2 regions of the Paenisporosarcina sp. P4_B8 genome follow, and region 2 is predicted to be linked to the other one. Evidence: predicted binding sites of a transcription regulator. Region 2 holds the regulator's gene; the other holds the start of a gene.
The links. The regulator NrdR, encoded in region 2, represses ribonucleotide reductase genes. The targets are predictions, from matches to a motif close to AACACNATATATNGTGTT.
Positions count from the first base shown of each region.

Region 1 (16,103 bases), on a different contig from region 2:
TTTGTTCCAGAAATAGAATGGCTTAGTGATGGAACTATGTTGACATATGAAGCGTCTCAATCAGGTTTAATGGATGATATTCCATCAGACTTTGATCTTGTCCAATTGTCTATTACTGAGCCTATGAAAACAATATTGAAAGGACCTTATGAATCCTTTTCGTGCAATCCATCTGGCCAATATTGTTTAACAGGAGTTCAATTAGAAAATTTGCTAAAGGTTAAAAGTGGTGAAACATTGCCTTGGATTACATTGCAGGAATAATAAATAGGGTGCCCACGTGCCACTATTAATCGATAATTTAATTGGAACTAAATATTTTTAAGATCAGTTAAAGAAAACTGTGATGATTGAATAAAAATTGAGAGAGTACTTTGCGCCTACGATAAGTAACCATTTAGTTTATCGGAGACATAATATAAAAAAAGCTGACGTTCGTGTGAACGTCAGCTTTTTTATGGTATTAGTGTAATGCTGGTGGAAATCCGTGTTCTAAAATCGTCATCACTGTGAACCATCCAAAAATTGCAAAAGTTCCTACGTTGAAGACTAATCCTAAAAGGTTTTTCTCTTTAAATGCTTGGTAAGAACCAATTGCACCAAAGATAGCAACCAGGCCAAAAATAACCATTAATAAGTTCATTATAGACACTCCTTTTGACATCAGAAAATGAATGCCGAGTACAAGTTTTCTACCTTATTATAAGTTTTTATATATGATTTGTCGAGGATTAAAAAGTGTCGGATATATGAACTGCGAGAATGCCGACAGAGTTTCTGCTACAATAATCTTGAGGTGATTGACATGTTAAATATACGTACGTTCCCACTGGGTCCATTACAGACCAATTGCTATGTGGTAACCAATAAAGAAAAACAATGTTTGATCTTTGATCCAGGTGAACAAGGAGATGCTTTAATTAAAGAATTGCGGAGATTACAGGTAAAGCCTTTAGCAATTATTTTAACGCATGCTCATTTCGATCATATTGGAGCTGTCGATGTAGTACGTGATACGTTCAATGTTCAGGTCTATATACATCAGGCAGAAAAAAATTGGCTTTCTGATTCGACTAAAAATGGTTCAGCACGCTTTCGCGAATTGCCTTTAGTGGAAGGAAGACCAGCAGATGTATTGATTGATGCAGATGGTAAGTTGGAAATCGGACCGTTTTCATGTAAGATGTTCCATACTCCTGGTCATTCACCTGGAAGCATTTCCTATTGGTTTGAAGAAGACGGTTTCGCAATTGTTGGCGATACATTGTTCCAAGGCAGCATAGGGAGAACGGATCTTCCTTATGGTAACCATAAAGAGTTGATTAATTCTATTCACAATAAGCTGCTTACTTTACCAGAAGAAACAATCTACTATCCTGGACATGGTAATCCTACGACTCCTGCAGAAGAAATGGGCAATAATCCGTTTCTTAATGGATTTTGACAAAGAGCGTGTGTCCATAGTTAAATAACCGGTTTTTGTGGAGACCAAAAATCCCAAACAAAAAAGACAGTCATATGAAATGACTGTCTTTTTATAATCTTGATCAGTGTCCAGCACCAGGTACGTGAATAAATGTCGTATAGTAAGTGAAGCCAGCAAAAAACACCGTTAAATATGCTCCGAAGATGTAAATGTACATACGCTCTGAAAGGTTTAAGAAACCTAAAAGAATAAATAAACCTGTGTTCGCTAGAAATAATAATGATGCCGAATACATATCACCTAAATAAAACATAACTGCGAAAATTCCTGTCCAGAAACCCATCACTTTATACATATTGTTCATGAGTAGTCCCCTCCTTTTACAACTATACAATAATCTCTACCTCATTATAGATGATTCGGTTCCCAGATGTAAACTCTTGAATGTCTTTAGAATGTGACAGAACAGTGGAAGTTGTGAATTCTTACTTGAAAAAAGACCAAAAAATTTTCTGATCAGTTAAGTATGTCCAAATATAATCGATATTAAAAAGTTTTTAAAGATGTTTCTTATGTTAGTTGAAAACGTTTTACAAATTGTATAACAAATGAAAAGGGAATTGGAGGAATATTAAGGGTTGATTTTACATTCTATACTTATCCATCATTTAATCTCTAACCAGATTAGATTCGAAGAAAGACATATAATTCCCTCAAATGCCAACTGTTGAAAAAGTATCTTTTCTTTTGTCGATGATAATGGAAGGTCTTGATGAAATTCTAGCTACCCGCAGTCAATCATTTAAAGACTTGAATCTGAATATCGATGACTTGCCATTATCAAAAGTGGTTGAATTGATGATAGAAAATCCAGAGTTATTAAGAAGACCGATTTTGACAGATGGCAAGTAATTAGTGGTAGGGCATCAACCGGAACATTGGGGTTCCTTTTGACGCAAAAGTAAATTATTCCACGCATTATTAGTAGCAAAATAAAAATTTCCTGCCTTAAAAGGTGGGGAATTTTTATTTTGCTGAAAAATATATATTTTTTATGCTTATGACTTTATAATGTCGAGAACAGGGTATGAGCGGTCCTAACCTGTTTTGGGTGAATGGTCTTATACATGAATGAATTACAGAATATTATTGAACAAAAAAGTGAAGAGTTGATTAATCGAGCAGTATTAGCACGGGCTTCTGATATTCATTTAATTCCTACATCAGGAGGGTATACAATTTATTTTCGCTTACACATAAAATTGGTCCCAGCAGGTAAGCTTCACCTGGACATCGGGGATCGTATGATTTCTTACTTCAAGTTTTTATCCTCTCTTGACATCAGTGAAAAACGAAAACCTCAAAGTGGTTCATTCCAACAAATCTTCAATACACAAGAATGTTCTTTCCGCGTTTCGACTTTACCATCTGTTCAAAATAAAGAAAGTCTTGTAATTAGAATTCAATTGCATGATGATTCTAAACCATTACAAGAACTTGCTCTTTATCAGGATGCAGCTAAATTACTGCATGACTTAATGATGTCCCGTCAAGGTTTGATATGCATCACCGGACCAACTGGCTGTGGGAAAACGACAACCATGTACTCACTTACAAGTTATAGTACGCATCAATTGAATCGGCATGTCATTTCCCTGGAAGACCCGGTGGAAAACAGTCAATCCCACTTGCTTCAAATACAAGTGAACGAACGTTCTGGAATTTCCTATGCTGCAGGTTTGAAAGCGATATTACGCCATTCGCCAGATGTCATAATGATTGGAGAAATTCGTGATTCAGAAACAGCCCAAGCAGCTGTTCAAGCATCTTTAACAGGACATCTAGTTATTACGACTGTACATGCCAAGAATCCGATTGGATGTCTATATCGATTAATGGATTTGGGGATTCCGATTGATGACTTACAACAATCTATTCTTGGAATTACAAGCCAACAACTAGTAATCACTTCATATGATAGGGAAGGTGATCGGGTAACGCCGAACCGCTCTTCTTTGTATGAAATTCTGTATGGTCAAACTCTTGAAGAAGCAATCCATACGATAAAAATAGGTGGATCTTTTAACATGCCACAAAAGTATACGCTTTCCAATCAGTACGAGCGAGGAGTGAAACTGGGTGTCATTAAAGTTTCTCCCGTCACGTATTGAAGTACGAGATTGTCAAATACCCAGGAAAAAACAAGCCCAGTTTTTAAACAGACTCTCTACGCTCTTGTCTGAAGGATACACATTTTACGATTCTTTGGTGATGCTGTTGCCTCACCATGTAAAAGCAAGTGAAGAAGCACACAACAAACTTGCGGCCAACTTGAAAAATGGAGATGGAGTCACCACGTTATTGATGACATTAGGAATTCCCAAGAGTAATTTATTATCTATCCAAATGGCGGAATCCCATGGAAAATTACAGAAAGCGCTACTTTGTCTTCATACGCACATTGCTATGCTGGATCGGGCAAAAGCGAGCCTTAAAAAAGTGGTCATGTATCCTGTATTTTTATTTTGTATGCTGGCAGGGTTGTTTTTGGCATTTCGTACTTATTTTTTACCAAACATGCAGTTGCTTGCAAATTCCAGACAGAATACTGCATCTTCGAACACGATGAGTTGGACAAGCTTATTGCTGCATTTGCCAGATGTGTTAGTCACTGTCTGTCTGTTGGTCTTTATCATGGTGTTTTTGTTTCGGTGGGGAATTCAACGGTATTCTTATGCACGTCAATTATCCATCTTATTAAAAACACCCATCTTATCCAATTGGATGAAATTATTTTGGACGAAAAGTTTTTCACAGGAACTTGGGACATTATTAGCCAGTGGATTATCTTTGCAACATGCTTTGGATGTTTTGAAAAAACAAAATTACCAACCTTATTTGCAAGTTATATCTGCAAATATATACACATCCATTCTATTGGGAGATTCTTTGAAACAAGCAGTTCAGATAGCAGATTGTTTTATGGATGATTTTCCTACATACATTTCGCATGGAGAGGTAAGCGGACATTTAGACAGGGAGCTATTGATTTATAGTGATTTGCTGAATGAACAGACTGAAGCGTCCTTGACGAAATCTTTGTCTTTTGTCCAACCTGTGTTATTTGGCGTATTAGCAATTTGTATTTTGGCTGCGTATTTATCCATTTTGTTGCCTGTTTATGGAATGATAGATTTTATTTAATAGGAGGAAGCAAGTATGAAAAAGATAAAGTGCCAAAAAGGGTTCACTTTAATTGAAATGATGGTCGTATTACTGATAATTTCCGTTCTGATATTAATCGCAATTCCCAATGTGACGAAGCATTCGGCAACGATTGATGAAAAAGGGTGCGAGGCTTATATCAAAATGGTTCAAGGGCAAGTCGAAGCATATCGGATCGATATGAAAGATGTTCCTACACTTTCGGATTTAACAGATAACGATTATTTAAATGACGGTGAAACAACTTGTCCAAATGGTGATCAGATACAAATAGATGCAACTACCGGACTTGTATCGGTGACGGAAGATGTCGCTGGATAATAAAGGCTACTCGTTGCTGGAGTTATTACTCGTTTTGACGATTGTGCTGGTCATCAGTACGAGTGTGTTGTATGCGAACAATCAGTATGTTGAAAGACACACATTTGATTTGTTCTATAACCAATTGAAACTCGATGCCATGCACACTCAAATGACTGCTGTGGAAGAAAAAAGGTACGTTAAACTGATTTTTAACGCAGGAGGTAATCGTTACATTGGAAGAAAATCACTATACGAACCTCTTTTCGAGAGAAATTTACCTGCAGGTTACAGTTTATCTTCCAGTAGTACATTAACCGAGCTTGCCTATTTACCGAATGGTACAATTGAAAAATTTGGAACGATTGCATTTGTGACGCCCGGGGGCATTAAGATTGTCCGGGTCTTTATAGGGAAAGGACGGATGAGTCTTGAATAATCACCAAGGATTTTCATTCGTCGAAACGATTCTCACGGTCAGTATTCTTTTTTTGTTATTTGGGACATTGTTGCCTATGACAAATCAAATGATGTTTAATCTTGCCGAAAAGAAAGTGGCATTGCATGTGGCAATTGCGAAAAACCAAGCAGCAACTTTAATTAAAAATGGGCAAATGTCAGGTGAGATATTTCTCGACAATGTGTCTTTTTCCTGGCAATGGACAGATCCAACAATGTGTGTACGGTATGTTTTTTTTGAAGAGAGCAAAGAGTCGTGCGAAACCTTTTAACAGATAGGGGATACACATTAGTCGATGCAATCATTCAACTTGCAGTTCTGTTGTTGTTTTCGCAACTCATTTTGTTTTATTCTGTATGGTTTACACAAGTGGAAAAGCATTTCTTTCAATCAGTATCACTTGAATGGGAAATGTTTTCATTGGAAATGGAAAAAATCCTCTTTTCGGTCAATGTGATAGAAGAACAAGTCAATCAGACAGGAATTCGTCTGAAAAAAGATGGGGTGGAGTATGATATTGAATGTTACCCATCACTCATTCGCAAACAGAAGAATCGTTTGGGACATGAGCCTTTGTTAACGGGAGTTAAAAGGTGTAAGTTTCGAGTTGATGGTGATCAAGTAATCGCCCAAGTTGAGTTTTTAAACGGACGAAAAGAGGAACGTGCATATGAAGTGTTTATATCCTCGCAATGAATCTGGATTTTTACTGCCCGTATCCATCGTTTTATTATTTGTTGTGTCCGGCATCCTTCTTTACTTTGTTACTTCTTACATATCACAGATGAATATCTATGAAATGTTGGAAAGTCATTATATTTCTGCTACTATTATTAAAATGGAAAATTAGCGATAATAGTCGTTTAGTGATGATTTGTAGTGAAGTGAGCGGGGTAGGGATATGAAAAAAATTTATTTAATTGGTTTCATGGGATCAGGAAAAAGCGCTATCGGCCGACGATTAAGCTTTTCGCTAAAAATTCCTTATTACGACATGGATCAGGAGATTGTGAAAAAAATGGGGATGACCATCCCTGAAATTTTTGAAAGATACGGCGAGCCTTTTTTTCGTCAACAAGAACATGAATTTCTGAAAACCTTCAGAGATGAGTGGTGTATCGTATCGACTGGGGGAGGTGTTGCTGTTAACCCAAGCAATAGTAAAGTCATGCGTCAAACCGGTTTAGTATTGTTTTTGGATGCAACGTTTGCTGATATATGGAAACGAATTCATCGTGATGTTAACAGACCCATTGTACAATCATCTACTAAGGAAGAGTTGGAAGCGTTATATACCATGCGAAAGCGTTATTATAAAGCCACCGCCCATATTACCGTAAGAACCGAAGGACGCTCGTTAAGACAGATAACTGAATATGCAGCATTTCAAGTAAATCGCTTAAAGGCGAACGATTTTTGATAATAATCATAAATCGTTCGCCTTTAGAGTGTAATAAGAAAATAGATTGCGCTTACTTTGAATCAATGTTAGGATATACACGAAGCGGTACTCGCTTTTGTTCATTGATTTCTTAATATACCAAAACGCATGTTTTGGGCGGATGAATATACGGGGAGAGAACGCGCCAGTCGCGTCACCGAAGGAGCAAGTAGAAGCTACGAATCTCTCAGGTAAAAAAGACTCGTATAGGACGCATCTCTGGAGAATGCTATTACACTTCATAGCTACCAAAGAGGAAAGCCGATTTCAGGTAAACTTTCAGGTGCCAGGACAGAGAATTCTCATATAAAGGGGATTCTCTGTCCTTTTTTGTGGGTACAAGATTATTCATTTTGAAATCGGGAGACCAGATCTTATAAGAAAGATTGCTTAGTGAAGAGGAGGAAAATGAAATGTCGGAAAATTTAAAACGCACGCCATTATTTGATTCGTATAAAGCGTACGGTGGCAAAACTATTGATTTTGGTGGATGGGAACTTCCTGTTCAATTTTCCAGTATAAAAGAAGAACATGAAGCGGTACGCACAAAAGCAGGATTATTCGATGTCTCACATATGGGTGAAATCATCGTTCGCGGTGAAGATAGCCTTGTATATCTTCAAAAATTGCTGACTAATGACGTTTCCAAACTTCAAGATGGCCAAGCGCAGTATAATGCAATGTGCTATGAAGATGGAGGGACTGTCGATGATTTATTAGTATATAAAATTGCACAGAATGACTATTTACTTGTCGTCAATGCTTCTAATATCGAAAAAGATTTTGAGTGGATGAAAAAATTCATGATTGGTGACACCGTTGCACATAATGTTTCAGATTCATATGGTCAACTTGCTTTGCAAGGACCACTTGCAGAAAAAGTTCTGCAAAGACTGACAAAAGAAGACTTAAGCGAAATCGGCTTCTTTAAATTCAAAACAAATGTAAAACTTGGCGAATATGATGCTTTAGTGTCGCGAACAGGTTATACAGGTGAAGATGGGTTTGAAATATACGGAGAACCGGCTTCCATAGTCGCACTATGGGACTTGATTTTGGAAGAAGGAAAAGAAGACGGAGTATTACCTTGTGGTCTAGGTGCTCGGGATACTCTTCGGTTTGAAGCATGCTTGGCACTGTATGGCCAGGAGCTTTCAAGTGATATTTCACCACTGGAAGCGGGAATTGGGTTTGCAGTGAAATTGAAAAAAGAAGATGACTTTATCGGTCAAAAAGCGCTTGTTGCACAAAAAGAAGCGGGTATCCCACGCAAATTAGTAGGATTGGAAATGATTGATAAAGGCATTCCTAGACATGGCTATACCATTTTTAAAGATGATCAAGCTATTGGAGAAGTTACAACAGGTACACAATCCCCTACGCTGAAGAAAAATATTGGCTTGGGCTTGATTGTCAGCGAATTCACGGAGCTTGGAACTGAAGTTGAAGTGGAGATTCGTGGGAAGCGCTTGAAAGCTGTTACCGTGGCAACTCCGTTTTATAAACGCCAAAAATAACTGTCGGAAAGAGGTCATGACCCAATGAAACATCGTTATTTGCCTATGACGGAACAAGATCAAAAAGAAATGTTGGATACAATTGGTGTTTCTTCTATAGATGAGCTATTCTCGGATATTCCTGAAAAAGTTCGTTTCCAAGGAGAATATCAAATTAAAGCAGCCAAATCAGAGTCTTCTTTATTAAAAGAGTTGTCTCAAATGGCTGCGAAAAATGCGGACAATAAAGCATATGCATCCTTTTTAGGTGCTGGTGTATATGACCATTACAAGCCGATTATTGTAGATCATGTTATTTCTCGTTCTGAATTCTATACAGCTTACACTCCATATCAGCCAGAAATTTCACAAGGTGAGCTTCAAGCTATTTTTGAATTCCAAACAATGATTTGTGAGTTGACTGGAATGGATTTGGCGAACTCTTCGATGTATGACGGCGGTACAGCACTTGCAGAAGCAGGTATGCTTGCAGCTGGTCATACAAAACGCAAAAAACTTCTCGTTTCCGGTGCAGTCAATCCAGAATCTCAAGACGTGGTTCGCATGTATGCATTGGGTCAATCGATTGAAGTTGTTCAGATTCCAACTAAAGACGGCGTAACTGATATTGATGCATTAAGCGAAATGATCGATGACAATACTGCTGCTGTTCTTGTTCAATATCCTAACTTCTTTGGTCAAGTGGAAGACTTGCGCAAAGTTGAAGCAGTTACACATGGAGCGAAGGCTTTGATGGTGGTTTCTTCAAACCCATTGGCACTTGGGATTTTGACTTCACCAGGTAAACTTGGTGCAGATATTGTCGTAGGGGATGCGCAGCCATTCGGTATCTCTGAGTCCTTCGGCGGACCTCACTGTGGATACTTTGCGGTTACGAATAAATTAATGCGTAAAGTTCCAGGGCGTCTAGTAGGAGAAACAACAGATGAAGTGGGACGACGTGGTTTTGTTTTAACATTGCAAGCGCGTGAGCAACACATTCGTCGAGACAAGGCGACTTCTAACATTTGTTCGAATCAGGCATTGAATGCACTTGCTGCTTCAGTAGCAATGACTGCGCTTGGTAAAAAAGGTGTGCAGGAAATTGCCACTCAAAATATCCTGAAAACGAACTATGCGAAAAAAGCATTTGAAGCGGCAGGATTTGAAGTAGCGTACCAAGGTCCACACTTCAACGAAATCGTTGTCAACGTTAAAACATCTGTAACAACTATAAATAAAGAGTTGTTTAACAAAGGCATCATTGGTGGATTCGACTTAGGAAAAGTTGATGGAAAATTGGAAGGGCATGCGTTAATCGCAGTCACTGAACAACGGACGAAAGAAGAAATCGATGCACTTGTGCAAGAAATGGGGTCTTTCCGTGCATAAAGATAATCAACCATTAATTTTTGAAATGACAAAAGACGGCCGAGTAGGCTATAGCTTACCTGATCTTGATATTCCAGAAGTAGATTTATCAACGTTGTTGCCTGAAGGTTTGCTTCGAGAAGAAGCGGCGGAACTTCCTGAGGTATCTGAACTGGATATCATGCGTCACTATACAGCACTTTCTAAGCGTAATCACGGTGTCGATTCAGGATTTTATCCATTAGGCTCTTGTACGATGAAATACAATCCGAAAATCAATGAATCAGTTGCGCGTTTCCCTGGATTCGCTAATATTCATCCACTTCAAGATGAAGAGACTGTTCAAGGTGCAATGGAATTAATGTATGATCTTCAAGAACATTTGATTGAAATTACGGGAATGGATGATTTAACGCTTCAACCGGCTGCAGGTGCTCATGGAGAGTGGACTGCTCTAATGATGATTCGTGCTTTCCATGAAGCAAACGGGGACACACATCGTACGAAAGTAATCGTACCTGACTCTGCTCACGGGACAAACCCAGCATCGGCAACAGTCGCTGGATTTGATACAATCACGGTGAAATCTGACGAAAACGGCTTGGTTGATTTAGAAGATTTAAGAAGAGTGGTTGGGGAAGACACGGCTGCGTTAATGTTAACGAACCCGAATACTTTAGGGTTATTTGAAGAAAACATTTTAGAAATGGCTTCTATTATCCACGGTGTTGGTGGGAAGTTGTACTATGATGGAGCAAACTTAAATGCGGTTATGTCGAAAGCACGTCCAGGCGATATGGGCTTCGACTGTGTTCATTTAAACTTGCATAAAACATTCACAGGCCCACACGGTGGTGGTGGACCTGGATCTGGTCCAGTTGGCGTGAAGAAAGACTTGATTCCATTCTTGCCAAAACCAGTACTTGTAAAAACAGAAGAAGGCTACCACTTCGATTACGATCGTCCTCAATCAATCGGGCGAGTGAAGCCGTTCTATGGAAACTTCGGAATCAATGTACGTGCCTATACGTATATTCGTTCAATGGGTCCAGACGGGTTGAAAGCCGTAACGGAATACGCTGTATTAAATGCAAACTATATGATGCGTCGTCTGCAGCCTCATTTCGACTTGCCATATGATCGTCACTGTAAACATGAATTTGTATTGAGTGGCCGTCGTCAAAAGAAATTGGGAGTACGTACACTCGATATGGCTAAACGACTGCTTGACTTTGGATATCATCCGCCAACAATTTACTTCCCATTAAATGTAGAAGAGGGCATGATGATCGAGCCGACAGAAACAGAATCCAAAGAAACGCTAGATGCTTTCATCGATGCGATGATCCAAATAGCGAAGGAAGTCGAAGAAACACCTGAAATCGTGCAACAAGCTCCTCATACAACAGTTATTAAACGTCTGGATGAGACTAAAGCTGCCCGTACACCAGTATTGCGTTATAAAAAAGCATAAGAATGAAGAAAGAGAGCTCATCAATCGAGCTCTCTTTTAGATTCACTTCATTTACTGTTTATACATATAAGAACATGTCTTTCGATGATGCGTTCTGCAAGAAAACCATGGAATTCCTCAATTTAGAACTATTGACATAAAAAGACACCCTGTTAAGAGTATCTTTTGTTTTTTTAATATCAATTTTGTAGTATTATAAATCTCTTATCAAAGGTCGTATAAAATGTGTGAAAAACAGGAGTATCAGGTTTGAACCTATCAACATCCGGATATTTTTCGTTAAATTCTTCGATTAAGTTATTTATTAGCATATTATTACTCTCTCAATTTAGTTGTGTGCTGTCCGAATCCAATAAAATCAAGGAAATGAGTGTAATTGGTTTCATTGAGATCTCAGTTATTGTGAAATTTCATACATATTTTTTTGATGAAAAAAGTCCCTCCATTTGGAAGAACTTTGAATGACTTATTTTGTTCTGATTTTCCCAGTCCACTGACGGAAACCGCCTTGCAGTTGGTAAATCTGGTTATAGCCTTTTTTCTTAAGGAACAATGCCGTACGTGCGCTTCTTGCGCTATTTTGGCAATATAAGTATACGGGCTTGTCCGCACGAATTTCTTTGTAACGCTGACGCATTTGTGATGAAGGAATATTCCGTGCTCCAAGGATATGTCCACCTTCAAATTCTTTAGGTTCACGCACATCCACAAGTTGTGCTTTACGGTATCCTTCAATGAATTGTTCTTGTGTTAAACCTGATACAGCCTTTTTTAATCGCAAAGACGAGATTAAAAAGTAAATGATCAAACCAAATAATGCAGCAGAGCTAATGTATACAAATGTCAAAACAACTTTCCCCTTTCTATCTATGTACTTATTATAAAAGAAAGTGTAGCCACAATACAATCGGTTTGTTAATATGAATAGCATTGTGACATTTTGAGGAGGAAATTATATGTCTAAACCGATTTGGTATTTTATTAATTCTGGCGCTTGCAGTCCGTCCTTCAATATGGCGCTGGATGAAGCTTTAATGGACTGGCATAGTGATGGGATCCTTCCACCTATTGTCCGATTCTATGGATGGGAACCTGCAACATTATCCATTGGTTATTTTCAAAATGTCGAAAAAGAAATCAACATGGAAGCTGTCAAAGAGCATAACTTAGGTTTTGTCAGACGTCCCACCGGAGGACGTGGCGTATTGCATGAACATGAATTAACATATAGCATTATCGTCAGTGAAGACTATCAAGATATGCCTGCGACCGTTACGGAAGCTTACCGTGTGCTGAGTGAAGGGTTATTGATTGGTTTTCAGAAGCTTGGATTGAACGCCAATTTCTCGGTGCCTGATACTGATAAAATGAAGAGTGATTTGAAAAATCCAAAAAGTGGCGTCTGTTTCGATGCACCGTCATGGTATGAATTAGTTGTGGAAGGTAAAAAAGTAGCAGGAAGTGCACAAACAAGACAAAAAGGTGTCATTCTTCAACATGGAGCGATTCTATTAGACCTGGATGAAGATAAATTAGTTTCTTTATTTAACTATCCATCAGAAGCCGTAAAAGAGCGAGTTCGTAGAGGCCTTCCGCAAAAAGCGGTGGCAATAAATCGTTTGCGGGAAACTCCAGCTACGATCGAGGAATGTGAAGAGGCATTTAAAGATGGTTTTGCTGAAGGTCTTAATGTCAATTTTCAACCATATGTGCTAACAATCGAGCAATTGGATTATGTGAAAAAGCTTGAAGCTCGACGTTATGCAAATGATGAATGGACATACCGTAAATAATAGGTAAAAAGAATTAATTTTTTCAAAAAATAAGTAGTATTTTCCTATAGACGTTGTGTGTGTATGTTCGAACATACATCCGCTTTATTTGATTTAGATGTCAATATATAGTACCCTAAACACAACGCGTAACACTATATGTAGTGTTTTTTCTGTTAATTAAGGAGGAGTAGTAAATGGTACTAGTTTCCAAGCAACAAATAGGGGAGTTAAACATTGAAATGTTGAATAATGACATCGTTTCATTCCCTCAAGTTCATCCCATCACGAGTGACATGACATTAACTCACAAAGGTGTATCCAGGTTAGTCATGATTGACCGCTATTCTTTTAAAGATACTGAAAAGAAAACATTAAAAGCAGGCGACTTTGTCGTATTGACGGTTAAGGAAGACCCGAAATTCCCTGCCCGCGGTTTGGGTTATATTGTTTCCATCGATCATTCGATAAATAAAGTACGTGTTTTAATTGAAGAAGATTATAGAAGTGCAATTGATGATCCAATTGAGCAGGAGTCGGGTATTGTAACTCGTTCCATTAATGTCATCGAAAAACCTTTGGAAGTTTTCTATGAGCAAATTGCTAAACGCAATGCGACCGGACTTGCTTCTGTTGAAACTTCGGAAGAGAAGAAAAAAGAATGGTTTGAAAAGTTTTATCAGCAATTGGTCCAATTGAAATTTATTCCTGCAGGCCGTGTGCTTTATGGAGCGGGTGCAGGAACAGACGTTACGTACTTCAATTGTTACGTTATGCCCTTTGTGCCGGATTCCCGTGAAGGTATTTCCGATCACCGTAAACAAGTAATGGAAATTATGAGTCGAGGTGGGGGTGTTGGAACAAACGGATCAACTTTACGTCCACGCAATACACTCGCTAAAGGTGTAAACGGAAAGTCATCGGGTTCTGTTTCCTGGTTGGACGATATCGCAAAACTAACACATTTGGTTGAGCAAGGCGGCAGTCGCAGAGGCGCTCAAATGATTATGTTGGCAGATTGGCATCCTGACATTGCGGAATTCATCATTTCCAAAATGCAAAATCCTAGAATTCTACGTTTCCTGATTGAAAATACAAATGATGAAACCATCAAGCAATTAGCTAAAGACAAGCTTAAATTTAAAGCTCTGACACATCAAGAAGAAGCAATGTACCAAGGGATAGTAAATTACAAGACAATTCCAGGCCAGGGTGGATTCAGTGATGCAATTTTCCGTGATGCAGAAACGAAACTCCACGATGGAGGCACCTATAGTGTTAACAATTCCGAATTCTTAACTGGAGCCAATATATCTGTGACATTGACCGACGATTTCATGAAAGCTGTAGAAGAAGACGGCGATCACGAGTTACGCTTCCCCGCTGTTGAAAGTTATTCAGCTGAGGAAATGGTAACGTACAATGAGAAATGGCACGAAGTCGGGGATGTACGTGAATGGGAAAAACAAGGACATGCCATCCGAACTTACCGTACGATGAAAGCAAACGATTTGTGGAACCTCATTAACATTTGTGCAACGTATTCTGCAGAGCCTGGCATTTTCTTTATCGACAATGCAAACGAAATGACCAATGCAAAAGCGTACGGACAACAAGTGGTTGCTACAAACCCGTGTGGAGAACAACCGTTGGCACCAAATTCTGTATGTAACTTGGCAGCTGTGAATTTAGCTCAGTTTGCGAATAAAGATACAAAAACTGTCGATTTTGATAGCTTGAGAGAAACAGTACGTGTTGGAGTTCGCATGCAGGACAATGTTATTGATGCAACACCTTACTTCCTCGAAGACAATAAAAAACAAGCTTTGGGTGAACGTCGTGTTGGTCTAGGAGTAATGGGGCTTGCAGACTTACTAATTTATTGTGAAAAAGAATACGGTTCAGAGGAAGGAAACGTTCTTGTCGACCAAATCTTCGAAACGATAGCGGTAACAGCATATGAGACGTCTGCAGAACTTGCTTCAGAACGTGGAAGTTTCCCGTTCTTGCAAGGGGAAACAAATGAAGAAACTAACCGTCTGAGAGACGCTTTCATCAATACCGGATTTATGAAAAAAATGCCTGAGCATGTTCGTCAGTCTATCAAAGAAACAGGCATTCGCAACTCTCACTTGTTGACCGTTGCACCGACTGGATCAACCGGAACATTAGTGGGAGTTTCGACAGGCTTGGAACCTTATTTCTCCTTCACATACTATCGTAGTGGCCGTTTAGGGAAATTCATAGAAGTAAAAGCGGACATTGTTCAGGAATACTTGAACGCAAACCCTGAAGCAGATGAACAAAGTTTGCCAGAATGGTTTGTTGCTTCAATGGAATTGGCACCTGAAGCTCATGCGGATGTTCAGTGCATAATTCAACGTTGGATTGACAGCTCGATTTCGAAAACCGTTAATGCACCACGCGGATATACAGTTGAGCAAGTACAAGGCGTTTATGAAAGACTTTATCGTGGTGGTGCTAAAGGCGGGACAGTTTATGTGGATGGCAGCCGTGATGCACAAGTCCTGACGCTTAAAGCGGAAGAAAATGTGATGGATGAACATCATTATGAAGAAACCATCATTGGGAAACGTCCAGTTGTCCTGATCGATACAATCCAAGATCTTCGTTCAACGAATGTCACAATCGGCTCAGAAGTAGGAAACACTTGTCCTGTTTGCCGTCAGGGGACCGTAAAAGAAATGGGTGGCTGTAATACGTGTACAAATTGCGGTGCTCAATTGAAATGTGGACTTTAAGTTTAACAGTTAAAAACGCTGTTTGAGAATGACACTAGCAAGTAGATTTATTAGATGAAGAAAACGCACGCTGTATCCTTGGGATACAACGTGCGTTTTTTCGATTTTGATTAATCTGTTTAACATTGAAAGAGCCGAATCAACGCTTGTAAAAGTAATTAACGTTTTAATTGTACTAATTTTTTTAAAAAGCACTATATCTATGAATAGAGAGAGTGAGGTTAGTCAAAATTGAATAAATAGAAAGGATTGTGATTTGAATGAAAGGTACTCACTTCTTAACGATTTCAGTAGCACATGCTGTGGTTTTCACTATAATATTAAAGTTTCTATATGTTTTTGATTATATTCCATGGAGCCCAATAAAATGGACTCA
Region 1 is NZ_JBFUHX010000005.1:43,950-60,052, forward strand. Features, by position in the region: gene AC1DSK_RS06550 (YqgU-like beta propeller domain-containing protein) at 1-264, shown strand, start outside; gene AC1DSK_RS06555 (DUF2759 domain-containing protein) at 464-643, opposite strand; gene AC1DSK_RS06560 (MBL fold metallo-hydrolase) at 806-1,444, shown strand; gene AC1DSK_RS06565 (DUF2626 domain-containing protein) at 1,548-1,790, opposite strand; gene AC1DSK_RS06570 (ArsC/Spx/MgsR family protein) at 2,144-2,338, shown strand; gene comGA (competence type IV pilus ATPase ComGA) at 2,554-3,597, shown strand; gene comGB (competence type IV pilus assembly protein ComGB) at 3,566-4,630, shown strand; gene comGC (competence type IV pilus major pilin ComGC) at 4,646-4,972, shown strand; gene AC1DSK_RS06590 (prepilin-type N-terminal cleavage/methylation domain-containing protein) at 4,959-5,390, shown strand; gene AC1DSK_RS06595 (hypothetical protein) at 5,383-5,682, shown strand; gene comGF (competence type IV pilus minor pilin ComGF) at 5,667-6,107, shown strand; gene AC1DSK_RS06605 (shikimate kinase) at 6,313-6,831, shown strand; glycine riboswitch at 6,974-7,066, shown strand; gene gcvT (glycine cleavage system aminomethyltransferase GcvT) at 7,266-8,369, shown strand; gene gcvPA (aminomethyl-transferring glycine dehydrogenase subunit GcvPA) at 8,394-9,740, shown strand; gene gcvPB (aminomethyl-transferring glycine dehydrogenase subunit GcvPB) at 9,703-11,193, shown strand; gene AC1DSK_RS06625 (rhodanese-like domain-containing protein) at 11,660-12,040, opposite strand; gene AC1DSK_RS06630 (lipoate--protein ligase family protein) at 12,150-12,986, shown strand; gene AC1DSK_RS06635 (vitamin B12-dependent ribonucleotide reductase) at 13,163-15,727, shown strand; gene AC1DSK_RS06640 (hypothetical protein) at 15,988-16,103, shown strand, end outside.
Region 1: AC1DSK_RS06635 (vitamin B12-dependent ribonucleotide reductase) is a predicted target of NrdR. The motif match lies at 13,117-13,134, and genes of this name have one in related genera.

Region 2 (16,103 bases):
GATGCGGTCATTTATAATAATGGGTCAATCGAACAATCAAAAGTTCAATTAGAGCGTATACTAGCTGAGTGGGACGTATAATGTCCCACTTTCTGAAAAATAGAACATTTCTACATTGCCAACAAAGTGTTTAACTTAGTTCAAAATGTGTTATACTAATTTCAGGTAAAAGATTAACAGTATAACATACTTGTAGGAGGATTTTTTATGTCAGCTTCTATCGCTATTAATGGATTTGGCCGTATTGGTCGTATGGTATTTCGCCAGGCAATTCTTCAAGATGATTTAAACGTGGTGGCAATTAATGCAAGTTATCCTGCTGAAACGTTAGCACATTTGATTAAGTATGACACAAATCATGGAACGTTTTCTGGTGACATTGTCATAGAAGAAAGCGCTTTAATTGTAAATGGTAAGCGAGTTCAACTTGTAAGTGACCGTGACCCATTGAAGTTACCATGGAAAGAAATGAACATTGATATCGTTATCGAAGCAACTGGAAAATTTAATGACCGCGAAAAAGCGGCATTGCATTTACAAGCTGGAGCTAAGAAAGTAATTTTGACTGCTCCTGGTAAAAATGAAGACATAACAATCGTTATGGGTGTAAATGATAATCAATTGAATATTGAAAAACATGACATCATTTCAAATGCCAGCTGTACAACAAACTGTCTAGCGCCAGTTGCGAAAGTACTGAATGACACGTTTGGCATCGAAAACGGTCTTATGACGACTATCCATGCGTATACAAATGATCAAAAGAACTTAGATAATCCACATAAAGATTTACGTCGTGCCCGTGCTTGTGCACAGTCCATCATCCCGACATCTACAGGAGCAGCGAAAGCATTGGCATTGGTTTTACCTGAATTGAAAGGTAAACTTCATGGTTTGTCTCTTCGCGTACCAACTCCAAATGTGTCATTAGTGGATCTTGTTGTAGATTTACAAACTGATGTGACGGCAGAAGAAGTAAATGCAGCATTTATTGAAGCTTCAAAAGGTTCAATGAAAGGGGTTCTTGGATTAACTGAAGAACCACTTGTGTCGATTGACTTCAATTCAAACCCACATTCAGCGATCATTGACGGTTTAACGACAATGGTTATGGGAACACGTAAGGTAAAAGTTCTCGCTTGGTATGATAATGAATGGGGCTACTCAGCACGTGTAGTAGATTTGACAAAAAAAGTAGGCGCAGCACTGAAAGACACAGTAATTGCCTAATAAAATATTCCTCCCTACATGCTTTCAAAAGTAGGGAGGAATTATTTTTTTCTCGAACACTTGCATTGTTTGAGATTACAACATATAATGTGAATCGTGTACTTTTATTGTACCAACTGACTGCTTAAAGGGTTAGGACCTCTCTGGACTAACTTTCCCCCGTGGTAGTCGACTTTGATGATTCAACAAACTATAAAAAAACTTATCAAAGGGGGAAACGAACCATGGAAACAATGGGGCGTCATGTTATCGCAGAACTATGGGAGTGCGAATTTGACAAATTGAACGATGAAACATACATCGAGCGTACGTTTGTAGAGGCAGCACTTAAATCAGGAGCAGAAGTACGTGAAGTAGCATTCCACAAATTTGCACCACAAGGTGTAAGTGGAGTCGTGATCATTTCTGAATCACACTTAACTATCCACAGCTTCCCAGAACACGGTTACGCAAGTATTGATGTATATACATGCGGCGATTTAGATCCAACAATTGCTGCTAAATATATTGCTGATGCACTTGGATCTCAGACTCGTGAAATGACAGAAATTCCACGTGGTATGGGTCCTGTTATTGCGGGTAAAGCGCGCGTAACAGCACATGCATAACAACTAAACTGAGTAGGCAGAGGGAGAAATTCCTCTGCTTTTTCGATTTTAATGGACTTTTTTTGATATAATAGGAACACTAAACGAATTCAGGAGATAAAACTATGAGATGTCCAGCTTGCCAATTTAATGGAACGCGGGTCGTGGATTCACGACCGGTAGACGATAATAAAGCGATCCGCAGAAGAAGAGAATGTGAAGACTGTGGTTTTCGTTTTACTACTTTCGAAAAAGTAGAAGAAATGCCGTTGATCGTAGTGAAAAAAGGTGGGTCACGCGAAGAATTCAGCCATGAAAAAGTATTGAGAGGCCTGATTCGCGCATGTGAAAAACGCCCTGTGACGCTTGAATCTCTTGAAAATGTCGTATTCTCAATTGAGAAAGATTTACGCCGAATCGGCAATTCCGAAGTGAAGTCAGAGGATGTTGGCGAAATGGTCATGGATCGTCTGGCAACCATCGATGAAGTAGCATACGTGCGCTTTGCGTCCGTATATCGACAATTTAAAGACATTAATGTGTTTATAGATGAATTAAAAGACTTGTTGAAGAAAAGTCCAGAAGACAAAAAATAAGGGACAGGAGGACGATGTTGCGTGCAACTATTATTTAAAGAACTTCAGCCGGTAGATAGCTTCATCATCCAAATGCCCAATATACTGACGGACAAGGATCGCCAGCTTGTGACGATGTTGTATAAACCTATCATTGGTTCAGATGCGATGAGTTTGTATTGTACATTATGGGCCGAATCAGAGGGCGAAACAACTGAACAATTGACACACTATTATTTAATGGATGTGTTGAATATGTCATTAAAGAAAATATTTGATGCCCGTGTGTCACTCGAAGCCATTGGACTGATGAAAACGTGGAAAAAAGATGATGACGAAAAACGTCTGTTCATATACGAGGTAGTAGCACCCCTGGATGCAGCTTCGTTCTTCAGTGAACCGATTTTGGCCACATCTTTATATAGCGTCATACACGAAAAAGCGTATATACGTATAAGAGAGCGCTTCGTTAAAAAGCAACCAATCTTAAACGGGTATGAGAATGTATCGCGTGACCTGCAGGACGTTTTTAAAAGCAACCATGATTACAATAAACTGGGGCATATATTTGAACCAGGACAAATTGAGCAAACTTCCGAACGGCCGAAGAAGATTCCTTTCTATTCGATGGATTTTGATTTTGATTTATTGAAATCAGGGTTATCTGAAGTCATGATTCCTTCCAGTGTATTAACTTTATCTGTAAAGGAACTGATTGCAAAAGTAGCTTTTCTATACTCGTTAAATGCAATCGATATGCAAAAAGTGTTGATGATGGCTATTGATGATCAAAATCGCATTACGGAAGATCGTTTGAAAAAAACAGCAGCTGATTATTACAAGCTCTCTATTTCTTCTAAACCTCCAAGGTTGATGCCTAAGGCTGGTGTGCAGCGTGAAGTGGTTTCTCAGGAAGTGAAACTTTCCAAAGATCAATCACTTATTAAATATCTCGAAGAAACGCCACCACTGGAAGTGTTAAGAGATTTATCGAACGGTAAGGAGCCTTTGCCTGTAGAAGTTGATTTAGCCAATGAACTTATATTTAAATATGGTTTTCCACCCGCAGTCGTCAATGTCTTATTACAATTCGTTCTAATCCGAGCGAAAATGAAACTGAACAAAAATTATGTGCACAAAATTGCAGCGCACTGGCAACGTGAAAACATTTCGACATGCGAACAGGCAATTGAAATTTCACGAAAAGAACATGACCAGTATATGGATTGGCAAAATTCATCAAAGACAACTTCATATAAGCGAAAAAATGTGCGCGATGAAAAAGTGCCGGAATGGTTCTATAAAGCGAAAGAAAATCGTTCAACGAAAAAAACGGTTGAAAATGAAGTGACAGAAGATTGGGAAGCAAAAAAACAGCAATTGCTTGAAAAACTCGGTGTAACAGAGGGGCAGGCGAAAACGAATGGAACCAATTAGTGAAACGTTAAAACGCGTCGTGAATGCACCTGAATTTTCGAAGCGTTATGAAAAAATGAAAAATGAAATTCTTGAAGATCGTGGAGTTCAAGCGTTTTTATCGGAGAACGCAGAGCTTGTCAACAAAGATATGGTAGATCGTGGACTCGGGAAACTATATGAATATACTTCTCAAAACCATGACTGTGAAACCTGTGAAAATGTGGCCAGCTGTCAGAATGTCATGAAAGGCTACGTGCCGAAATTGACAATAGTCCGCGGATCTATAGACCTTGATTACACAAGATGCAGACAAAAAACGATTGAAGATGAACGTCGTCAAGTGTCTGCAATGATATCGAGCATGCATATGCCAAAGGATGTGTTGCAGGCAACACTTGCGACCGTTACATACGATCATAATACCCGTGTGAATCTAGGTACGGCAGCAAATGCATTTATGGAAGAAGTCAAAACGACAGGGAATTTACCTGCAAAAGGCTTTTATATCTTTGGCGAATTTGGCGTTGGTAAATCCTATGTATTAGGCGCCCTGGCAAATGAACTTGCTGAACAGAAAATAAAAACAGTTCTTGTCTACGTGCCGGAATTTTTACGTGAAATGAAACACGCCATACAGGATCAGTCGCTACAGGAAAAAGTGGACTATGTAAAGAAAGCACCTGTACTTATGCTCGACGATTTAGGAGCTGAAACATTATCCAGCTGGACGAGAGACGAAATCCTTGGGACTGTGTTGCATTATCGTATGGCAGAGAACTTACCAACTTTCATTACATCGAACTTTGACTATGACGGACTCGAAGAGCATTTAGCGTACTCTGGAAAAGGCGAACGGGAACTAGTGAAAGCAGCGCGAATCATGGAACGTATACGTTCGATAACAATTCCGATGCGACTGAGCGGGAAAAATAGACGAGATGGATAAAGAAAAGTGTGACTACCTTGACTGTTTCAGCCGGGTAGTTTTTTTATGGGGAAATGTAAATGACAGAAGACTTGCATCTTAAACCAGACATAAAATCCAACTGAAAATGAGAAATAATATTTTTTTTATTTTCTGCTCTATTAAATGGTGTGGTTGTTTTTGCGCTTGCTGGTTCGTCTGCGGAAAGGGCAAAGATTCCTTTTTGTAAAATCAACCTTGATAGTTAATAAATCCCTTATTTTTAGAATAATAGAAATATTAAACGCTATGTAGAGGGTGATTGACATTCTCAATTACATGTCTATAATTGAGAGTGAGAATCGTTTTCAATGGTTCACTACATATACAAAGGGAGAGACATTCAGTGAAAAAAGCATTATTTATTGTTTTAGCTTTTGCTCTAGTCGTATTATCTGCATGTGGCAACGATACTACTTCTAAGGATACAAAGAACAAAGCAACAAAAGAAACAAACGAAACAAACGAAAGCAAAGAAGTAAACCTATACACAGCTCGTCACTATGATGTAGACGACCAACTCTACAAAAAATTCGAAGAAGAAACTGGCATCAAAGTAAATGTAATCAAAGGTGAAGCTGACGAATTACTTGAGCGTATTAAACGCGAAGGTGATGCAACTGAGGCAGATTTATTCTTGACTGCCGACGCTGGACGTTTATACCGTGCAAAAGAGGATGGGTTACTGCAAGCGGTATCAAGTGATGTTCTGGATGAACAAGTTCCAGCCAACTTCCAAGATAAAGATCAAATGTGGTACGGTTTAACAAAACGTGCTCGTGTCATTGTCTACAACAAAGAAACAGTGAAACCTGAAGAATTATCAACATATGAAGCGTTGACTGAAGACCAATGGAAAGGTCGCGTCTTGATTCGTGGCTCTGAAAATGTGTATAATCAATCTTTGTTAGCTTCTTTCATTGAAATCAATGGTGAAGAGAAAGCGAAAGAGTGGGCTGCTGGATTAGTATCGAACTTTGCGCGTGATCCTGAAGGTGGAGACCGTGATCAAGCGAAAGCAATTGCTGCAGGTGTTGGCGATGTAGCAATCATGAACACTTACTACTTTGGTCAAATGCTGAACTCTGAAGATCCAGAAGAAGTTAAAGTTGCAGAAGGCTTAGGCTTGTTCTTCCCTAACCAAGAAACGACAGGTACTCATGTTAACGTAAGTGGTGCCGGTGTCGTAAAAACGGCGAAGAACAAAGACAATGCGATCAAATTACTTGAGTTCCTATCATCTCCTGAATCTCAAGGAACATTTGCCGAAGCAAATTATGAATACCCAGTAAATGAATCAGTTGAACCGACTGAATTACTTAAATCATGGGGCGAATTCAAAGAACAAGATATCCCATTATCTGCTCTTGGTGACAACAATGCAAAATCAATTTTAATCTTCAACGAAGTTGGTTGGAAATAAACAAATCAAATGCCCTTGTTACGTTCAAACGTAACAAGGGATTTCTTGCGATTGGATAAGAGGTGTTGGTGACGTGCAAAGAAGATTGGCTAGTGTGAATATGTGGACGGTAGCAGCGGCAATCATTATGATTCTCCTGTTTTTACCGAATTTAACGATTGTCATGGGCGTTTTTTCTCCAGCCAATGAAAACTGGGCACATATGAAAGAATTTGTTCTAGGCTCTTTCATTAAAACCTCACTGATTTTAATTAGCACTACCGCTATACTAACGATATTCATAGGGTTGAGTCTGGCATGGTTGATTGCTCAATATCAATTCCCTTTGAGAAAATTTCTAAAATGGGCTCTTATTTTGCCTCTATCCATCCCACCTTTTATTGGTGCATATACATACCACGGGATTGTCAATTACACAGGAGTAATACAAAAGACTCTTAGAGATCGATTCGATATGGAGCTGAATCCTTCATTTTTTGACATCATGAATCTGCCCGGAGCAATTTTTATTTATACGATTTTTTTATATCCTTATGTTTATACAATTACCCGAATATTCTTATCCCAGCAATCTGCTTCATTGATTGAAAGTGCAAGAGTGCTCGGAAAAGGTCCTTGGCGCACGTTTTTTCAAGTCGTCATTCCTATTTCAAGGGTTTCCATTATTGGTGGAGCAAGTTTAGTTGTGCTGGAAGTGTTAAATGATTATGGTGTGGTGAAATACTTTGGCATCCAGACATTTACGACGGCAATATTTCAAACTTGGTTTGGTTTAGGTGATATTGAATCATCAATTAAACTTGCCGCATCCCTTATGGGGTTTGTCATCTTGATTCTATTGATTGAAAAAATATTGCGTGGAAGAAGGCAATACAGTTATTCCACCACCAAAGTGCGGCCATTGCCGCTTATTCAGTTGAGAGGCATGAAAGCGTTTCTTGCAACTGGTTACGGGTTGTTGATATTAAGTCTAGGATTCTTCATTCCAATAGCCCAGCTGATTGATTGGATGCTCCTGACGTTTGGGACAATCCCGATGGATGAATTTCTGACTTACGTTAAGAACTCAGTAACAGTAGCAGGCATCAGTGCATTTGTGATAATTGTTTTCGCTTTGATTGTCGGAAACTTCAGTCGTTTGGTACATAGCAAAGTAGCGAAACTGTTTCCTAAGTTAACAATTCTCGGTTACTCTATACCAGGAGCGGTGATTTCCGTAGCAGTTGTTACTGCATTTATTGCACTCGATCGTTTTCTTGCACCTTTGTATCAAATGCTCGGTGTTGGGACAACACTTGTTCTAAGTGTAAGTTTAACGATGTTGATTTCCGCCTATATCATCCGCTTCTTTGCAATTGGTTATAATTCCATTGAATCTGGATACGATAAAATTGGAACAGACTTTAGGGACGCTTCAAGACTTCTAGGTGTCGGGCCGACAAAAACGTTTTTCAAAGTAGATGTACCGATGCTGAAAGGCGCAATTATCAGCGGATATATTTTAGTTTTCATTGATATATTAAAAGAAATACCTTTAACGTTAATATTACGTCCATTCAATTTTGATACGCTTTCAACAAAAGCATTCCAATATGCAAGTGATGAAAAAATTATGGAAGCTTCACAAGCTTCGTTATTAATTGTCGGTATTAGTGCCCTTGCCATTGTTATTTTCTATAAGTTTCTCGAAAAGGAGCCGGATTGACATGTTTATTTCCATTCAAAATGTTTGTTTCAAATATCCAAATACAAATCGCTCTGCACTAGACCAGTTTTCAATGAATATTGAAAAAGGGGAAGTCATCTCAATATTAGGTCGAAGCGGCAGTGGAAAAAGCACGATACTGCGTCTCCTAGCTGGACTTGAAAAGCCAACTCAAGGTACATTGACGATTCAGGATGAAGTGATTTTTGATAACAAAACATTTCTGCAACCTGAGAAGCGAGGCATAGGAATGGTGTTTCAGGATTATGCGCTGTTTCCCCATATGACGGTTGGAGAGAATATCATATTCGGTTTATTTAAAATGAAAAAAGCAGAAAAGAAAAAACGCCTCGCGGAAGTTCTTGAATTAGTTGAACTTCAGGATTATGAGAAACGTTATCCGCATCAACTTAGTGGAGGTCAACAACAACGTGTGGCGATTGCAAGAGCTATTGCGCCAAACCCACACTTGATTTTATTGGATGAGCCTTTCAGTAATTTAGACGCAGAACTGCAAGTGAAAATTCGTAAAGACTTACGTGAAATTATTAAAAAAGCGAATATTACGTCCATCTTCGTCACACATGACGAAAATGATGCCCATGCATTAGCGGATCGTATCGTTAAGCTGAAAGATGGTTGCATTGATTTAATCGGTCGTCCTTGTGATTTGCTCGGGATTCATCCCCATCCAACGCCACAATTCGTACCGGAACAAGAAGCACGAGAATTAATGAGTGTATAATTTTAAATTTTCAGTTGCATTTGATTTCATGCAAGAGTAAAATGTCAACATAAGAATAAAGAAATGCCAAGAAGAGGACAATACTTGTCTGTACGACTTTTTAGAGAGAGAAGCCCTGGCTGAAAGCTTCTTAAGTACGACACTCAATTTACCACCTCGGAGCAGCAACAGTGAAATCGTTAGTAACTGTTGACGGTAACGGCCCGTTAGCCGGCTCAAAGCTTCATCTTTTTAGTCCTGGACTGAAGAGAAGGAAGAAGGGTGGAACCACGAACTCAAACCTCGTCCCTTTCATAGGACGGGGTTTTTTTGTGTTCAATTTTAATAATAAAAACGAAGGAGTGGGGTAAATGTCAGAAACAATTCAACTGAAATTTCCAGACGGCGCGATAAAGGAGTTCCCAAAAGGCACGACAACCGAAGATGTTGCAGCATCAATCAGTCCCGGCCTTCGTAAAAAAGCGTTGGCTGGTCAACTGGATAACCAACTTGTAGACTTGAAAGCACCACTTGAGCAAGATGGTGCAATTGCCATTGTTACTGCAGGCTCAGATGAAGCGCTGGAAGTGTTGCGTCATAGTACAGCTCACTTATTGGCTCAAGCAGTAAAGCGTCTTTTCAAAGATGTGAAATTAGGCGTAGGCCCAGTAATTGAAAATGGATTCTATTACGATATCGATTCACCACAACCAATTACTGCAGAAGATTTGACGGCTATTGAAAAAGAAATGAAGAAAATCATCAATGAAAATCTTGAAATTGTACGTCACAACGTGTCTCGTGCAGAAGCATTTGACAAGTTTAAAGAGGATGAATATAAAATTGAGTTGTTGGAAGCAATTGCTGAAGATGATCAAGTATCCATTTACGAACAAGGTGAATTTTTCGACTTATGTCGTGGGGTGCACGTTCCGTCTACTGGTAAGTTAAAAGAATTTAAATTACTAAGTATTGCAGGTGCATATTGGAGAGGTAACAGCGACAATAAAATGTTGCAACGCATCTACGGAACAGCTTTCTTCACAAAAGAAGAATTGGCTGCACATCTGAAAATGCTTGAAGAAGCGAGAGAGCGTGACCACCGTAAAATCGGGAAAGAACTTAATTTATTCATGAACTCACAAAAAGTAGGTCAAGGACTGCCGATGTGGTTACCTAAAGGTGCAACAATCCGCCGCATCATCGAACGCTATATTGTCGATAAAGAAGTGAAGCTGGGTTACGATCATGTCTACACGCCAGTAATGGGCAGTGTGGAACTGTACAAAACAAGCGGCCACTGGGATCATTATCAAGACGATATGTTCCCGGTAATGAGTATGGACAATGAAGATCTAGTATTGCGTCCGATGAACTGCCCTCATCATATGATGATTTTCAAAAATGGCATTCATTCATACCGTAACCTGCCTATGCGCATTGCTGAGCTTGGTACAATGCATCGTTATGAAATGTCCGGTGCTTTAAGTGGTCTTCAGCGTGTACGGGGAATGACATTGAATGATGCGCATATCTTCGTCCGCCCAGATCAAATCAAAGATGAGTTCAAGCGTGTTGTTCAATTGATTATTGGTGTTTATAAAGATTTTGATATTAATGATTACTCATACCGTTTGTCTTACCGTGATCCAGAAGATAAAGAAAAGTACTATGATGACGACGATATGTGGAACAAAGCACAAAGCATGCTGAAAGAAGCAATGGATGAGTTAAACTTGGACTACTACGAAGCTGATGGCGAAGCGGCGTTCTATGGCCCTAAATTGGATGTAATGGTCAAAACTGCAATAGGTAAAGAGGAAACGTTATCCACTGTTCAACTTGATTTCTTATTGCCTGAGAAATTTGATCTATCCTACATCGGTGAAGACGGCAAACAACATCGCCCAGTTGTCATCCACCGTGGAGTAGTATCAACTATGGAACGTTTCGTTGCTTTCCTAATCGAGGAGTATAAAGGTGCATTCCCGACTTGGCTGGCACCTGTTCAAGTTCAAGTCATCCCGGTTTCTAATGAGGTCCACTTCGATTATGCAAAAGGCGTTATCGAAAAACTCCAGGCAGCAGGCTTGCGTGTTGAGATGGACGAACGCGATGAAAAACTTGGCTACAAGATTCGTGAAGCACAGATGCAGAAGATTCCATACATGCTAGTCCTAGGTGACAAGGAGCTGGAAAGCGGCTTCGTGAATGTGCGCAAGTACGGTGAGCAGAATTCGGAAAGCATTCCATTTGACGAGTTCCTTTCACGCATTCAACAAGAAATTAACTAAAGCTGTTGACAACGATTTTTGTCTATGGTATTGTTATTAAGGTTAATGAATACAAAGTTTGTGGTATAAGAAGAGGCTGCCCGCTTCTCACCTGATTGACACTAGATGTAGTTGACAGGTCGGCACACGATTGAACGTAACGTACAGCGTTGTACTTGCATATATCGGCGGGCGGACATCTACTTATGTAAATGTCCGCTCGTTTTTTTATTGGTCCGGAACGGCGTAACCGATTTATTGAGCATTTCGATAAACGATATGCCCAAACCATGTATTCGCGACACTACCTGGAGGTGGATTACTATTAGCAAAGACATGTATGTAAACGATGGCATTCGCGCTCGTGAACTTCGTATTATCGATCAAAATGGTGATCAATTAGGAGTTAAAACGCGTTTTGAAGCGTTAGAAATTGCCGCTCGTGTTAATTTGGATCTTGTCCTTGTGGCCCCTCAAGCCAAGCCACCAGTCGCTCGTATCATGGACTATGGTAAATTCAAATTTGAGCAGCAAAAGAAAGATCGTGAGACTCGTAAAAATCAAAAGATTATCGTATTGAAAGAGGTTCGTTTGAGCCCGACAATCGATGAACATGATTTCCAAACGAAATTACGAAATGCAATCAAGTTCCTTGAAAAAGGAGACAAAGTCAAAGCTTCTATCCGTTTTAAAGGCCGTGCAATTACGCACAAAGAAATTGGCCAACGCGTGTTAGATCGTTTTGCAGAAGCTTGTGCTGAAGTATCGACGGTTGAACAAAAACCGAAGATGGAAGGCCGTAGCATGTTCTTGGTTCTTCAACCGAAGAACGAGAAAAAGTAAGATTGACGAACAGTTTAGGAGGAATTCGACATGCCAAAAATGAAAACTCACCGCGGCGCGGCTAAGCGTTTTAAAAAGACTGGTTCTGGAAAAATAAGACGTGCATCTGCATACCGCAGTCACTTATTCGCAAATAAGTCTACTAAAGCTAAACGTAAGTTACGTAAAGGTGGACTAGTTTCTTCTGGTGACTACAAACGCATCAAATCACTTATCGCTTACATGAAGTAAGTTAATACTCGAAACTTAAACATTCGAAATAAAAGCAGGAGGTAATGTATTATGCCACGCGTAAAAGGCGGAACAGTGACGCGCCAGCGTCGTAAAAAAGTTATAAAATTAGCAAAAGGTTATTATGGTGCTAAAAAATTACTATATAAAGTAGCAAACCAAGCAGTTATGAAATCAGGTAACTATGCTTACCGTGACCGTCGTAACAAAAAACGTGACTTCCGTAAATTATGGATCACACGTATCAATGCAGCAGCTCGCATGAATGGTCTTTCTTACAGCCGTTTAATGCACGGTTTGAAATTAGCTGGTATTGAAGTTAACCGTAAAATGTTAGCTGACCTAGCTGTTACAGACGCAGCAGCATTCACACAATTAGCAGAAGCTGCTAAAAAATCAATGAACAAGTAATTTTACTTATTCAAAAGGCTGATGGATTTTCCATCAGTCTTTTTTTATACTAATTCATACATAGTAATTTTGAGCTTCTGAAGATAATGGAAATAGATTGTGAAAAATTTATCGTTCAAACTGAGAGATTTATCGCTCAAACTAAGGTATTTGTCGATCAAAATATGAATTTATCGCTCAAACTGAAGCGTTTATCGTTCAAAGTGTTCTCAGAGGCAGCTAAACTAGTTGAGACTAATCACGTCAATCTATTAGGGGGAATTTTAGTATGCATCTCATACTTATCGGGTTTTTCATTATCATGTCCATCGTTTCGTTTTTTACTATGGGCCATGATAAAACAGCAGCAAAAGCGCATAAACGCAGAGTGCCAGAACGTACTCTATGGAACCTTGCGATACTTGGCGGTGGAGTGGGAGCGTACCTAGGAATGATTCTCTATCGCCATAAGACAAAACATATGTCCTTCCGAATTGGCTTTACATTACTGGCGATTCTACAGGTAGCTTTAATCATATGGGCGGCTCCATTGTTGAAAGAGTGGTCATGAAAAAAAGCAGTTATTGGATGATTCTCAGTCCACGCATAGATTCGTTGTGAACGCGAATAGAGGAGTGAAAAGCGTGAATAGGACCTCAAATTACGCGAATACCTTCAAAAATCTCATAATCCAATAACTAAATCAAAAACTCGACACTAATTTTTCGTGTCGGGTTTCTTCTTATTGGTTTTTCATCAATTTTTCGATTGGATTTTTCCAGCTGATATCCGCTTCTGGATAGTTCATCAAGATTTCTTTTTCCAGGAATAAAAAATCGTCCCGTGTAAAGCCTTGCAGTTTCATTGTATCTTTGACCCAGACAAATATGGACACAACTTCGAATGCATCACCAGTAGTACCAAGATATTTCTCGCCCTCAAACAGTGCCCCTTTAAATGAAATGAAGAAATTTTTCCTCACATTTTTCACATCATCGTAAAAATAGTAAGCACCCTTTTCGTAAGCGTCATCAAGTTTTCGCTTGGGATCCATTAAGTAAATAATTCCACGGTAAAACAAATAGACAACAAGTGCGAGTATAAGAAATCGGATCAATACGATGATCATAATGGAACCTCCCTTTGGGCAGACGTGTTACTATGGTATACGGATGAACAAATACTTTGGTTTCAAGATTGTTCAAATTTTTTTCTGGAGGTATTTGATATGGAATTACAGCAGTTATTTACGATGCAAAAAGCTCTCGACAGATATATTCAATCGGAGAAAAATATATCTCATGATGTATTTCTTGAAAAAGGGTTAGCGTTATTAGTTGAACTAGCTGAATTGGCGAATGAAACACGTTGCTTCAAATTTTGGAGTGCAAAAGGGCCATCCGATAAGGAAACGATTTTAGAAGAATACGTAGATTCCATTCATTTCTTACTGTCTCTCGGCATTGAAAAACAATTGGACGATTTAGATAGTTGGCCAGTTGAGGAAAAAGCAGGTTCTCTGACTCATTTATTTCTAAATACCCATGCATCTATTCAACAATTTCTCCATGAACCAACCAGACCGCTATATGAAGATGTGTGGAAATGGTATGGAGCCGTTGGATCATCACTAGGTTTTACACATCTTCAAATCGTAAAAGCATATATTGACAAGAATGAAAAAAATTACGAACGTCAACGCTCTGGTTATTAACGAATATTTTGAAAACTGAATACGTTTCCATTATAATAATATAGTTAGAGCATATTTAGGAGGACGAAATAATGACGAAACTTGATGAAACACTTACGATGCTGAAAGATTTAACAGATGCAAAGGCCATACCTGGGAATGAACGTGAAGCACGAGATGTTATGAGAAGATACATCGAGCCATTTGCTGACCGAATGGATTCAGATAATCTGGGTAGCTTAATTGCAGAAAAAGTAGGCGACGCGGAAGGCCCGAAAATCATGGTTGCCGGTCACTTGGATGAAGTCGGATTCATGATTACTCAAATTGATGATAAAGGTTTCTTAAAGTTCCAAACCGTTGGTGGCTGGTGGTCACAAGTTATGCTTGCTCAACGTGTAACTATTGTGACGCGTAAAGGTGAATCTATTACTGGTGTCATTGGATCGAAACCACCACATATCTTATCACCTGAAGCACGCAATAAACCGGTTGATATCAAAGACATGTTTATTGATATCGGTGCCTCTTCGAAAGAAGAAGCTATGGAGTGGGGCGTATTGCCAGGAGATATGGTAACACCATATTTCGAATTCTCTGTTATGAACAATGAAAAAATGCTTCTGGCAAAAGCGTGGGATAACCGTATTGGTTGTGCAATCGCAATTGATGTCCTGAAAGCATTAAAAGATGAGAAACATCCAAACATTGTATATGGTGTGGGAGCTGCCCAAGAAGAAGTTGGATTACGTGGAGCACGCACAGCAGCAGCGAAGATCAAGCCGGATATTGGTTTTGCAGTTGACGTCGGTATTGCTGGTGACACGCCAGGGATTACAGCAAAAGAATCTACAAGCAAAATGGGAGCAGGTCCACAATTGGTATTGTTTGATGCTTCAATGGTTTCTCACAAAGGACTTCGAGATTTAGTGGTAGATACTGCAGAAGAAAATAATATTCCCTATCAGTTTGAATCTATTCCTGGAGGCGGAACAGATGCCGGAGCGATTCATTTGACGGCGAACGGTGTTCCTTCATTGGCTATCGGGATCGCAACTCGCTATATTCATTCTCATGCAGGTATTTTACACCGTGATGATTATGAAAATGCAGTCAAACTGATTGTGGCGGTAATCAAAAAACTAGATCGTGACACAGTGAACAAAATTATCTTCGACTAATAAGGAAATCAGAAAGCATCGCTGAGGCGATGCTTTTTTGATACTCCATGTATTTAATGCATGATAGATTGTTGTCATATCAATCATTAATTGAAAGGTGAAGGCGTAGTCCAAGTGGCTACGCTTTTATTTATGTCTAATAAATGTTGAAGTGAGAAATTATTAAAAAATCTATTTTGTTTTCCAATCTACCTAGAGCATTTTTCTATCACTTAATATGTTATAGATGTAAGGGAAAAAGGATTGAGTGGAAACGCGTAATGGAGTCTACTAACAATCCAAACGGTAGGAGGTGAAATTAATAATGGGAAATAGCAAAAAGACATGGGTAAAAATTGAGGGCTGTAACTGTTTCAAATGTCGTGAAACAGAAAGCAAAGAAAAATGTGAAAAAAACCACGATTGGGATAAAAAAGATGCATGTACATGTGCTAAGTGTGGTGATGTTAACATCCATGTAGTATGCAAAGAAGAAGATCACGATAAGAAGAATCACGATGAGAAAAAGAAAGACGACTGTGAAAAATGCACAGGTAAAACAGACAAAGTAGAATTCCAATCAGACAAATCATTTTTAGACGATGAAATTTTCGAAGAACCGATCCAAGTACTTCAGGTTTCTTTCAACAAAATATGTGAAGGTGACAAGGTTTGGTTGAGTGGAATTGTTGGTTTTGATAATGACACAGATGTTTGTGGTAATGATGTTGCTGTGATTAAACTAACCATTGTAAGAACAACTGCGTCAGGAAGTGAGCGTACGATTTACAGACAAACTTTTGAAATCGATCAACCTGGACATGACGATCTTACTCAAGTGCCATTTGCACATGTGGAAATTGAATCAAATGAAAACAAAAATGTA
Region 2 is NZ_JBFUHX010000012.1:46,746-62,848, forward strand. Features, by position in the region: gene coaE (dephospho-CoA kinase) at 1-81, shown strand, start outside; gene AC1DSK_RS12250 (glyceraldehyde-3-phosphate dehydrogenase) at 208-1,230, shown strand; gene speD (adenosylmethionine decarboxylase) at 1,455-1,838, shown strand; gene nrdR (transcriptional regulator NrdR) at 1,943-2,413, shown strand; gene AC1DSK_RS12265 (replication initiation and membrane attachment family protein) at 2,435-3,829, shown strand; gene dnaI (primosomal protein DnaI) at 3,816-4,757, shown strand; gene AC1DSK_RS12275 (Fe(3+) ABC transporter substrate-binding protein) at 5,122-6,198, shown strand; gene AC1DSK_RS12280 (ABC transporter permease) at 6,272-7,903, shown strand; gene AC1DSK_RS12285 (ABC transporter ATP-binding protein) at 7,905-8,648, shown strand; T-box leader at 8,708-8,941, shown strand; gene thrS (threonine--tRNA ligase) at 8,999-10,921, shown strand; gene infC (translation initiation factor IF-3) at 11,237-11,743, shown strand; gene rpmI (50S ribosomal protein L35) at 11,774-11,974, shown strand; gene rplT (50S ribosomal protein L20) at 12,026-12,385, shown strand; gene AC1DSK_RS12310 (DUF1294 domain-containing protein) at 12,654-12,935, shown strand; gene AC1DSK_RS12315 (hypothetical protein) at 13,107-13,493, opposite strand; gene AC1DSK_RS12320 (dUTP diphosphatase) at 13,593-14,078, shown strand; gene AC1DSK_RS12325 (M42 family metallopeptidase) at 14,150-15,238, shown strand; gene AC1DSK_RS12330 (hypothetical protein) at 15,543-16,103, shown strand, end outside.